Regions from separate parts of the Bacillus infantis NRRL B-14911 genome, predicted to be linked through region 2. Evidence: riboswitches for the same ligand, from Rfam matches in the RefSeq annotation. Region 2 holds a riboswitch; the other holds the start of a gene.
What was found. Region 2 has a riboswitch for cyclic di-GMP ahead of N288_RS25005 (EAL domain-containing protein). Riboswitches for the same ligand answer to the same signal wherever they lie in the genome.
Positions count from the first base shown of each region.

Region 1: linked by a shared signal. The riboswitch ahead of N288_RS04220 (sensor domain-containing diguanylate cyclase) and the one ahead of N288_RS25005 (EAL domain-containing protein) in region 2 are both predicted to bind cyclic di-GMP.

Region 1 is NC_022524.1:795,876-800,519, reverse strand. Features, by position in the region: gene N288_RS04225 (DmpA family aminopeptidase) at 1-892, opposite strand, end outside; gene N288_RS04220 (sensor domain-containing diguanylate cyclase) at 949-1,908, opposite strand; cyclic di-GMP riboswitch class I at 1,993-2,077, opposite strand; gene N288_RS04215 (excalibur calcium-binding domain-containing protein) at 2,192-2,401, opposite strand; gene N288_RS04210 (HNH endonuclease signature motif containing protein) at 2,682-3,245, shown strand; gene N288_RS04205 (M24 family metallopeptidase) at 3,597-4,644, opposite strand, start outside.
Region 2 is NC_022524.1:651,923-656,566, reverse strand. Features, by position in the region: gene N288_RS03540 (type 1 glutamine amidotransferase domain-containing protein) at 1-98, opposite strand, end outside; gene N288_RS03535 (lysine N(6)-hydroxylase/L-ornithine N(5)-oxygenase family protein) at 160-1,479, opposite strand; gene treR (trehalose operon repressor) at 1,589-2,314, opposite strand; cyclic di-GMP riboswitch class I at 2,430-2,512, shown strand; gene N288_RS25005 (EAL domain-containing protein) at 2,564-4,644, shown strand, end outside.

The DNA of each region.
Region 1 (4,644 bases), 140 kb from region 2:
AAAAGGTCAGGCGATCTGCCGGTTTTTCATGAGGGATTTTCGCAGCAGTCGAAAACCCGATGACAACCTCGCCGCTTCCCGTCCCGATGATTGACCCCGTCCGGGACAATCCTGTAACCGTCCTTTTAATAATTCGATTTAGCTGCCTCTCTGACACAGGCAGATCTGTAGCCACAATGATGATAACTGAACCTTTATCCTGCTCCTCCTTAGCTTGGATAGCCTCACTCAGCTCTACCCCGACCGCTTTCCCATTCACCCGCAGATCCTTTAAACCGCCGAAATTCGTCAGCACGAGAACGCCCAATGTATATGTCCCATGGTCCATCTCCATTACCCTTGAAGCTGTCCCGATCCCGCCCTTCAGCGAATAGCAAAGCATGCCGGTCCCGGCTCCAGCCGTTCCCTCTTCCACCTCGGCCGAGGCATTCTGCAGTGCCTGGAAAACATGCTCCCGCTCTATAAACCCAGCCCTGATATCATTCAAAAACATATCATTGCATTCACACACCACCGGATTTACCGTTCCAGTCGTCCGGCCGATTTCGGGATTAGACTCCAGCATATACTGAATCAAAGCATCTGCCGCTGTACCGATGCCGAGCGTGTTGGTCAGGATGATCGGGGATTCAAGCGTACCCAGCTCATTGATCTGAATTGTTCCCATACTCTTCCCAAACCCGTTGATCACATGGGTTGCGGCGATCAGCTTTTCTTTAAAAAGATTCCCCGGATGCGGCACAATCGCTGTGACACCGGTTTGTTTGGCACCATCGCTCAGCGTCGTATGCCCCACGGTTACGCCTTCCACATCTGTGATGCTATTGCGCGGACCTGTCTGAAGGGTTCCTATTTTTACTCCATAGTCTCTGATTCTTTTTTTGGCAGGCATTTTTATCCTCCATTTTTGCGAAGAAAGGCATCTCTCTCCCATCTGTTAGGATAGATTCAGGCACCTTTTTTCGTTCTTTTATGCTGATACATATGGTTATCCGCTTCAACAAATAAGCGTTCCATTACGCCTCGGGAATTTTCACTGAACGCAAAGCCTATTGATAGGTTGATTTTGACTTCCTGGCTGCTTTCATTATACCTGCTAATCTCTTCAGCTAGCTTTTCGGCCAGTAACTCCACCTGTTCTTTTTCCTTTTTTAAAAGAATGACGGCAAATTCATCTCCTCCAATCCTGGAAACATAAGCATCCTCTGTAAAAAAGCGTTCTAATAGATGTGCTGTTTCTTTAATTAGAAAATCCCCTGTTTTGTGTCCGTGGTTGTCATTTAAACATTTCAGACCGTCCAAATCACACAAAATGATGGCTGCAGCTGTATCCTCACGTTCATTATATTTCTCCATCATTTGCTCGAAGAATTCACGGTTATATATGTCTGTCAACGCATCATGGGCGATTCGATATGTCAATGTCTCCTCCAGCTTTTTTCTCTCATCGATATTCCGCACCACTCCTTGAAGAGCAACCAGCACCCCATTTTCATATATGGGAGTCGCATACTCTTCAAACCATCGATAGTTGCCGTCTTTATCTTTCCAGCGCTGAACGATTGCTTGATTGAAATCCACCTGTCCATGGACTTTTTTTTGGAGAATATCCATATCCTCCGGGTGAATATCCCTGAAGGCAACACCAGCGTCCTGATAGGCATCCGCATTGGATCCTTCGCCGAAAAAGCATTCAGCTGAAGGACCAAGATATTTGAATTGCAGCTCCGGATAGACTTGGCAATAATAAAGAAAATCCTTGGTGTTTTCGATCACATGCATATAGCTTTCATGATTTTTAAAAGAGTCCGTTTCTTTCTTTTTCCATCTTCTGAAAACATAAATCACACTCAATAAAACAGTCAGTGCCCCTAATCCAAAACCTTGTGCAAATTGTATGTTCATCATTGCTGTCCCTCTTCATTTTCCTCAATCCTTCAGCATAAAAAATAGACCAACCAAAACCGATTAGCCTATCGTCCATAAAGATGAATCGGTAACTGGCAGACATAGCCTTTTGGCTTTAGCCCCTATAGTTTTGCGTCTTCACCTTTCGATGAATTTGCCTGTATATTTATCTATTTAATTTTAAAGGATAAGCGGCAAGACTTCCAATTCAAACCATGGAGCCATGGGGACAGACCCCGTGGCCCAATATCAAAAAGAGCCAAGGGACCTGTCCCCTTGGCTTTTATTTTTCGCAAGCTATACTGTCTCCATCGCGGTCCTTTGATTTATTTGCATCATACAAAGCCTGGGATACATATGGTTTATATTTTGTCTTTCCACCCTTGTTTTTTGCAGAAGAAGAACGGGCTACTCCGCCTTTATAATCTTTGTTTAATTCTGTGCAGTTTTTATAGGTTTTGGCGGCACTCGTTGTTTTTGCTTCTGCGTTCATAGAGAAAGAAACACTTAAGATTAATAAGGATGAAATGATTAGAGTACTGGATTTTTTCATTTTGCACCTTCCATATATTTACTTTCATTTATCATAATCTAATATGGCTTCCATGACTAGACTTTTTGTAGAGTATTATCATTATTGGCATATCTATAACGGAGAAATAGTTAACAAGTCCCCCTTTATTCTTTAAAGAATAAATGACTAGACTCCCAGAATCCATTTCAGTCATTAGGGTATTTTAATATAAAGTCATCAAACAATGGAGCGGGTGCAAATGAAAAATGCCGATATCATTTCTTGTATTTGTGATTCAATTGAAAAAGGACATCTTAATTCAGGTTCAGAACTGATTAAATCCTATTATCCATTCCAAAAGGTCGAATATATAAAAAGAACATATACAAAAGCAGATATGTTGAGCATCTTCCAGCGAGATCATTTCATAGACCGCTATAGTGGAGAAAAATTAATTTTTCCGCCGGTATTGAGGATCCTTTCAATATTATACCCCGAAGATTTTCCTTTTCATACCAATTGGAGATACAGTGAGTGTCACCCCGCTTATTGGGATTTATTATGCACTATTGACCATATAGTGCCTGTTACAAAAGGAGGTAGCAATCATAAGGAAAACCTTGTTACTACCTCCATGAAGAGAAACAGTGCAAAGGCCAATTTTACTTTAGAAGAATTGGATTGGAAATTACAGACTCTTGATTTAGCAGAGCCGTGGGACGGAAAGTTAAACTGGTTTGTGAAAATGGTAAATGAAAATCTAGCCCTTTTAAACGTCTCTTATATTAGGCAATGGAACTATGCAGTTAAAAAAGGATTGTAAATCACCAGAAAAAGACAACCTAAAAAAGGAAGCGCCTATATGAGTTTTACCTACATGAAATGTACACAAAAAAGGGGAGGGTGAAATCATCCCTACCCTTTCTTTACCATTTAAGCTCTCTTAGCCGGAAATTTTAATTAGCGGAGATACCTTTCTTCCTAAGTTCACCTGGCCACATAAAGCGTTCAATTTCAGTATCTCGTATTTGCTAATCTAATCAATTGGTCCAATAAACTACCAACTTTACAGCTTATTCTACCAACTTTCCACTTTATTTTAATCAATTCATTGAATAATCTACCAACTCACCAATTTATTTCAATATTTCCTCCTGACAGCCCTCGTCCCAGATTAAAAAAGCAAAGACTCCATATCACGCGGATATTCCGTAATCAATCGGCAGCCATCAGATGTGATTAAAACCGTATCGGAATGCCTGAAGCCGCCCACACCAGGAATATAGATTCCCGGTTCAATTGAAAAGGCCATGCCTTCTTCCACAATTTCATGGTGGTCATACCGCAGGAATGGCTGTTCATGCGCTGAGACGCCAATACCATGCCCGGTCCGGTGGATGGCAAATTTTTCGAGCCCTGCCTGTTCAAATACCTGGCGGGCGGCTTTATCTACTTCTGATAATTTAACACCTGGTTTAATAAAATCGATAGCACGCTGCTGTGCCTCTATAGCGGCTTCGAATGCTTTTTGCTGCTCTGCTGTGGGTTTTCCGACGATGACCGTTCTCTCTAATTCTGCGCGGTATCCATTCAGACCAACCTGCCTGCTATGGATGATAACATCCCCTGCTTCAATTTTTCTGGTATTAGAGAACACATGCGGCATAATGCTTCTTGTTAATCCAGAGGGAGACATCACCACTAGATCAAGGACGGCATCAGGGTATTGAGTAGAGGCAGCTTCAAAAACAGCCGCATTTCCCGCTGCGTCGATTTCCATCTCGGTTACTCCTATGCCGATTCTCGTTAATGATTTACTTACCGCAAGATTCACTAATTGCCCTGCCTGTTCAAGCATATGAATCTCTTCCGCATCTTTAACAAACCGCATTTTATAAATAACTGCCCCGATATCCACCACCTGGTAGCCTAGTTCTTGGAGGGATAAAAGAATCTCTCCAGGGATAAACGATAGATCCACACCGATCTTTGCCCCATCAGGACTTTGCTTTGCCAAGACCTGGATATACTCGGCGTGTGTTTTCTCCACTCTTTCAGCATTTGGGTGCTCATAATACACAAGCACATCATCAATGCTTCCGCTTTCTTTTGCATGGGTTTCCTCAAGCCCGGGAACAATCATCGACGGTTTTTCATGCTGCAGATGAAAGATAATGGGCCTTGAATAAATTAAAGCTTTAAAACCCGTTAAGTAAAATTGA
Region 2 (4,644 bases):
TCATGTCCCGCTTCTTTGAAAGCTTTCGCAGGATCTGTATACTCTACGTCTTCAAACATTTCGGTAATTAAGCATGCGATTTTAGCCAATTCGGTCATCTCCTTTAAATTTGATCACATTAATGAGATTTCCCTCCCTGGGCAGTGATAAAACCTTGTTTTACAGTACAACTTCTTCTTCCCGCGGGACAAAGCGGTGAAAGACGTTTTTCTTATTGCTTTTATAGATTTCTTTTTCAGCAAGGGTGTTGATGATCCGCCTGTTCCTGTCGACTGACAAGCCGAGATGGGTGGCAGCGGCCCCGTGGGAATGCTCAATATTGGTCAGGGTGAAGATCCTGTTTGTGCGCTTCTTTTTAAAAAGGATTTCATATGAGAGAGACACTTTGAATTCGCGCTCTGCCTCCCAGATGATTTCGTCAGCATAGCGGCTGAGCAGCCAGTCCGGCAGATGCGGCCGATAACCCGTCGCCAGGACCACTTTGTCAGAATCCAGTTTAAAAGGTGTTTCTGCCTGTTTCTGCTGGAGCTGAAGCGCGAAGCCGGATGATGTGCGCTCCATCCCCTGAAGCTCCGCGTGCGGCTGAATCCTCGCTAGGCTGGACTCGCCGCCGATTGTCTGGTGATAAAGCTCTTTGTAGATAAGATCCAGCAGCCCCGGCTCAATGCCGTTGCGGAGGCCGTTCAATGTATCCAGTGACTGGATCCGCTCCTCATAAGGAAGGCTGTGAAAATAATTCACGTACTCCGGTGAAAAAAACTCCTGGCCGAGCTTTGTGCTTTCCAGCTGCAGGAATCCGGCAGAGCGGGCCAGCCAGTTGAGCTGAAAATCATGCGTTTTCTGGCATTGCAGAAGATCATAAAAGATTTCCGCAGCACTCTGCCCTGAACCGATGACACTGATGGACCCGCCCTCAACCAGCTTGTCCTTGTACTGCAGATAGCGGCTGGAGTGGATGCAATCCTCCCCCAGGAAATCCTTTATATGGCCCGGCACCAATGGTTCATTCCCTGTGCCGAGAATCAGATTATAGGCAAAATAAGTCTCTTCCTGCCCATTGTCCATATTCAGCACTGTCACCTCAAAAAAGCGCTCTCCATTCTCCTCCCTGTCCCGCACATCCGCCACTTCCATGCCGAACCTGCAATTGTCCAGGTTTGAAGCTGCCCATTGGCAGTAATGATTATATTCCTTCCTCGGGATCTCCAGCCGGTGAAAATAGGAAAACTGGGTCAGCCGGTCATGCTCGTGCAGATAATTTAAATACGTGTATGGGCTTGTCGGATCAGCCAGGGTGACCAGATCATCCAGAAACGGCACCTGCATCTCCGAGCCTTCAATCAGCATGCCGGGATGCCAGGAAAATTCCGGTGTTTTGTCAAAAAAGAGCCCCGTCAGTCCAGGGACCTTCTTCAGCATCACCGCCAGGCTTAAATTATAGGGACCAATGCCGATGCCAATCAGATTATATATGTTCATGCTATTACCCCTTCTCAAGGATTTTTCACAACAAAAAAAACTAACAGACTTTAATCTGTTAGTTTTTACCCATTTTCTTATTTTTTCAAGCCCGATCCAGCACATCCTGTCAGCCTGAAGGCATGTCCATCCGCCTGGCAAAATCGACAAATCGGAACTTGTCCGGCCGGTGGCGTGATTCAGTATATTGGAAAAGGGATGCATCATCAAAATAGATATAATTTTTCACGACGACGACGGAATGGTATCCTTCCAGGTCAAGCATCCTCCGGTCTTCCTCTGTCGGCTCCTCGACAGTGAATTCCTTTTTCGCAAAACTGATTTTCTGGTTCAGCGTGTTCTCGATATATTCAAATATTGAATTGCGGCAAATCTCTTCTGTCAGGCCGGGAACCAATTTTTCTACCAGGAAATCTTTATCAAGGATAATCCGCTCGCCCTCGATTTTCCGCACACGGCATACCTTCCATATCTTTTCCTCTCCCTTGATATGCAGCTGCCTCATCAAATCATCATCCGGGAACGCAAGTGCAAACTCCGCGACATCGGTTTCCGCCTTCTGGCCCATCTTTCCTGCCAGCTCCTTAAAGCTGACCAGACCGGAAATCGGGAACTGCAGCTTCTTCAGATCAAGCACAATCGAGCCCTTCCCGCGTATCTTCTGGATGAACCCGTTCTGCGCCAGCAGATTCAGCGCCTTCCGAATCGTTTCCCTCGATGTCTCAAACATCTCCGTCAATTCATTTTCAGACGGAAGAATGCTTCTTGCAGGATAATATCCATCCTGGATCTTTGATGCCAGCTCTTCGTATATGAGCAGATATTTATTCTTCATTATTAATCACCTATGGATAGTGTAACGTTTTTTTATGAACTTGAAAATGGCTCAAACTTTAAGTAGGTATATATTACCATTAAAATACCTAATTTCCCATTAAAGGTATATGGTACTATATAAGTGGCAAATTTTATGAAAGTAAAAGACGCAAAGCTGCGGGCCTAAGGCTTTTGCTATGGCAGCCGGGCTGCTTGCTATTTTTTTAGCATGACACCTTGCCAGATTACTAGAAAGGTGAAGAAATCATTGAAAAAAATAGAAAATCATAAATTGAAAACAACTATTCAAGAACCAGGTGCCCCCCTGGTTGAAAATATACATATCTATGAGAGCTTATTCCTGAACACATCAGACCTGGCTTACATACTGGATAAAGAAGGCCAAATCCTTAAAGTAAATGAGGCGGCCGTTAAGGCCACAGGATTTAGTGCAGAAGAAATTCAAAAGAGGGGATTTTTTCCCTTTGTCTGCAAGGAAGACCTCCCCAAGGCAGAGACAAGCTTCCAGGCAGTATTGCAGGGTTCTACCCAAACACATATTTTCCGGATCAACCGCAGAGACGGCGGGCTGATTCTGTTAAACAGTGTCGCCATCCCGATTATCCAGGAAAACCAAACCATCGGGATCATTGGGATCTCAAAGGATATTACAGCCGAAGAAAACTTAAAGCAAAAGCTCAGCATAAGTGAACAGATGTACAGATCTCTTTTTGACAACCATCCGGATGCCGTATATTCACTGGATTTAAACGGAGATGTGACAGCCTTTAACGATTCCCTCGTCCGTTTGTTCCATTATGATCCCGACATGCATGGAATATCTTTCAGGCAATTTGTTGCCCCGGAATCTATGAGCCTTGTGATGTGCATGTTTAAACTGGCCGCAAAAGGTAAACCGCAAAACTACAATATGACCGGCATCAACAGATCCGGGGAAAAGTTTGATGCAAATATCACAAATATTCCTATCATTACAGATAATCAGATAACCGGCGTATTCGGGATTGCCAAGGACATCACAGAACTGGCTGAAAAGGAGCGCAAGCTGCAGAAAGCGGAGGAAAGGCTCAATCTCGCCCAGAAGACGGCTAACTTCGGATATTGGGACTACTATTTCAAGGAAGACTCCGCCTACTGGTCTGAGCATATGTATGAAATGTTCGGAGTATCAAAAGATGAATTCATTCCTTCTTTTGATTATTATAAAGACTTTATCCACCCGGAGGACCTTGCACCGTTTTTGAAAAATTACCATGCTTCACTGGAGGAAAAGACCCCGGCAGATCTGGAATACCGAATCATCCGGAAGGACGGCCAAGTACGCCGGCTCCACCATCAGTCCACCTTGATCCTCGATGGTGACGGCTGTCCTGAAAGGGCCGTCGGCATTTCACGGGATGTTACGGAACAGCGGGAAATAGAGGACAGACTGGCTGAGAACACAGAGCAATTTAAGAGCTTTTATAATAATTCTGATGTGGGTGTATGGTCGCTCGACCCCGCTGGCAAAAAGGTTCTGATCTGTTCTAATGCGATCCTTGCTATCTATGGGTATACAAAAAAAGAACTGTATAGAGATCCGCGTATATGGAATAGATCTATTCATCCGGATGATGTGCAGGAAGTGATAAACAATCAGAATAAAATATCAGAAGGAAATATTATCAGGCAGCAATACAGAATCATCACGAGGGACGGAAAGCTCAAATGGGTAAGCGACCACCTCATCCCCATCTATGATGAAAAAGGCCGGCTCATTCGCCTGGATGGCATTGTGGCAGATATCACAGCCCAAAAGCAGGCCGAGGCACAAATGGAATTCCTCGCCTATCATGATTATATGACAGGCCTGCCGAACAGGCGCCTGTTCGACCAGACCCTGAATGGCCTGTTCGAGGGCAAAAATCCAGAAAAATTTGCGATCATGTATCTGGATCTTGACCGATTCAAACATATCAATGACACCCTGGGCCATCCGATTGGCGATCAGGTGCTGAAAGAGGCGGCGGACAGGATAACGGCCTCAATCCGGAAGGGTGATTTTGCTTCCAGGATGGGCGGCGACGAATTTGCCATTATCGCGCGGAACGTTGAGAGCATTGAGGATGCAAGCAGACTGGCAGCGAAAATTACAGGCACCATCCAGAAGCCCTACGAGATTGAAGGCTACGAATTATTCATTACGGCAAGCATCGGGATCAGCCTGTATCCCAATAATGGCAGCACGCCGGAGGAACTGGCGCGCAATGCCGATGCCGCCCTGTACCATGCCAAGCAGATGGGCAAAAGCAGCCATCAGGTGTACAACGCATCCATGAATATTGAATC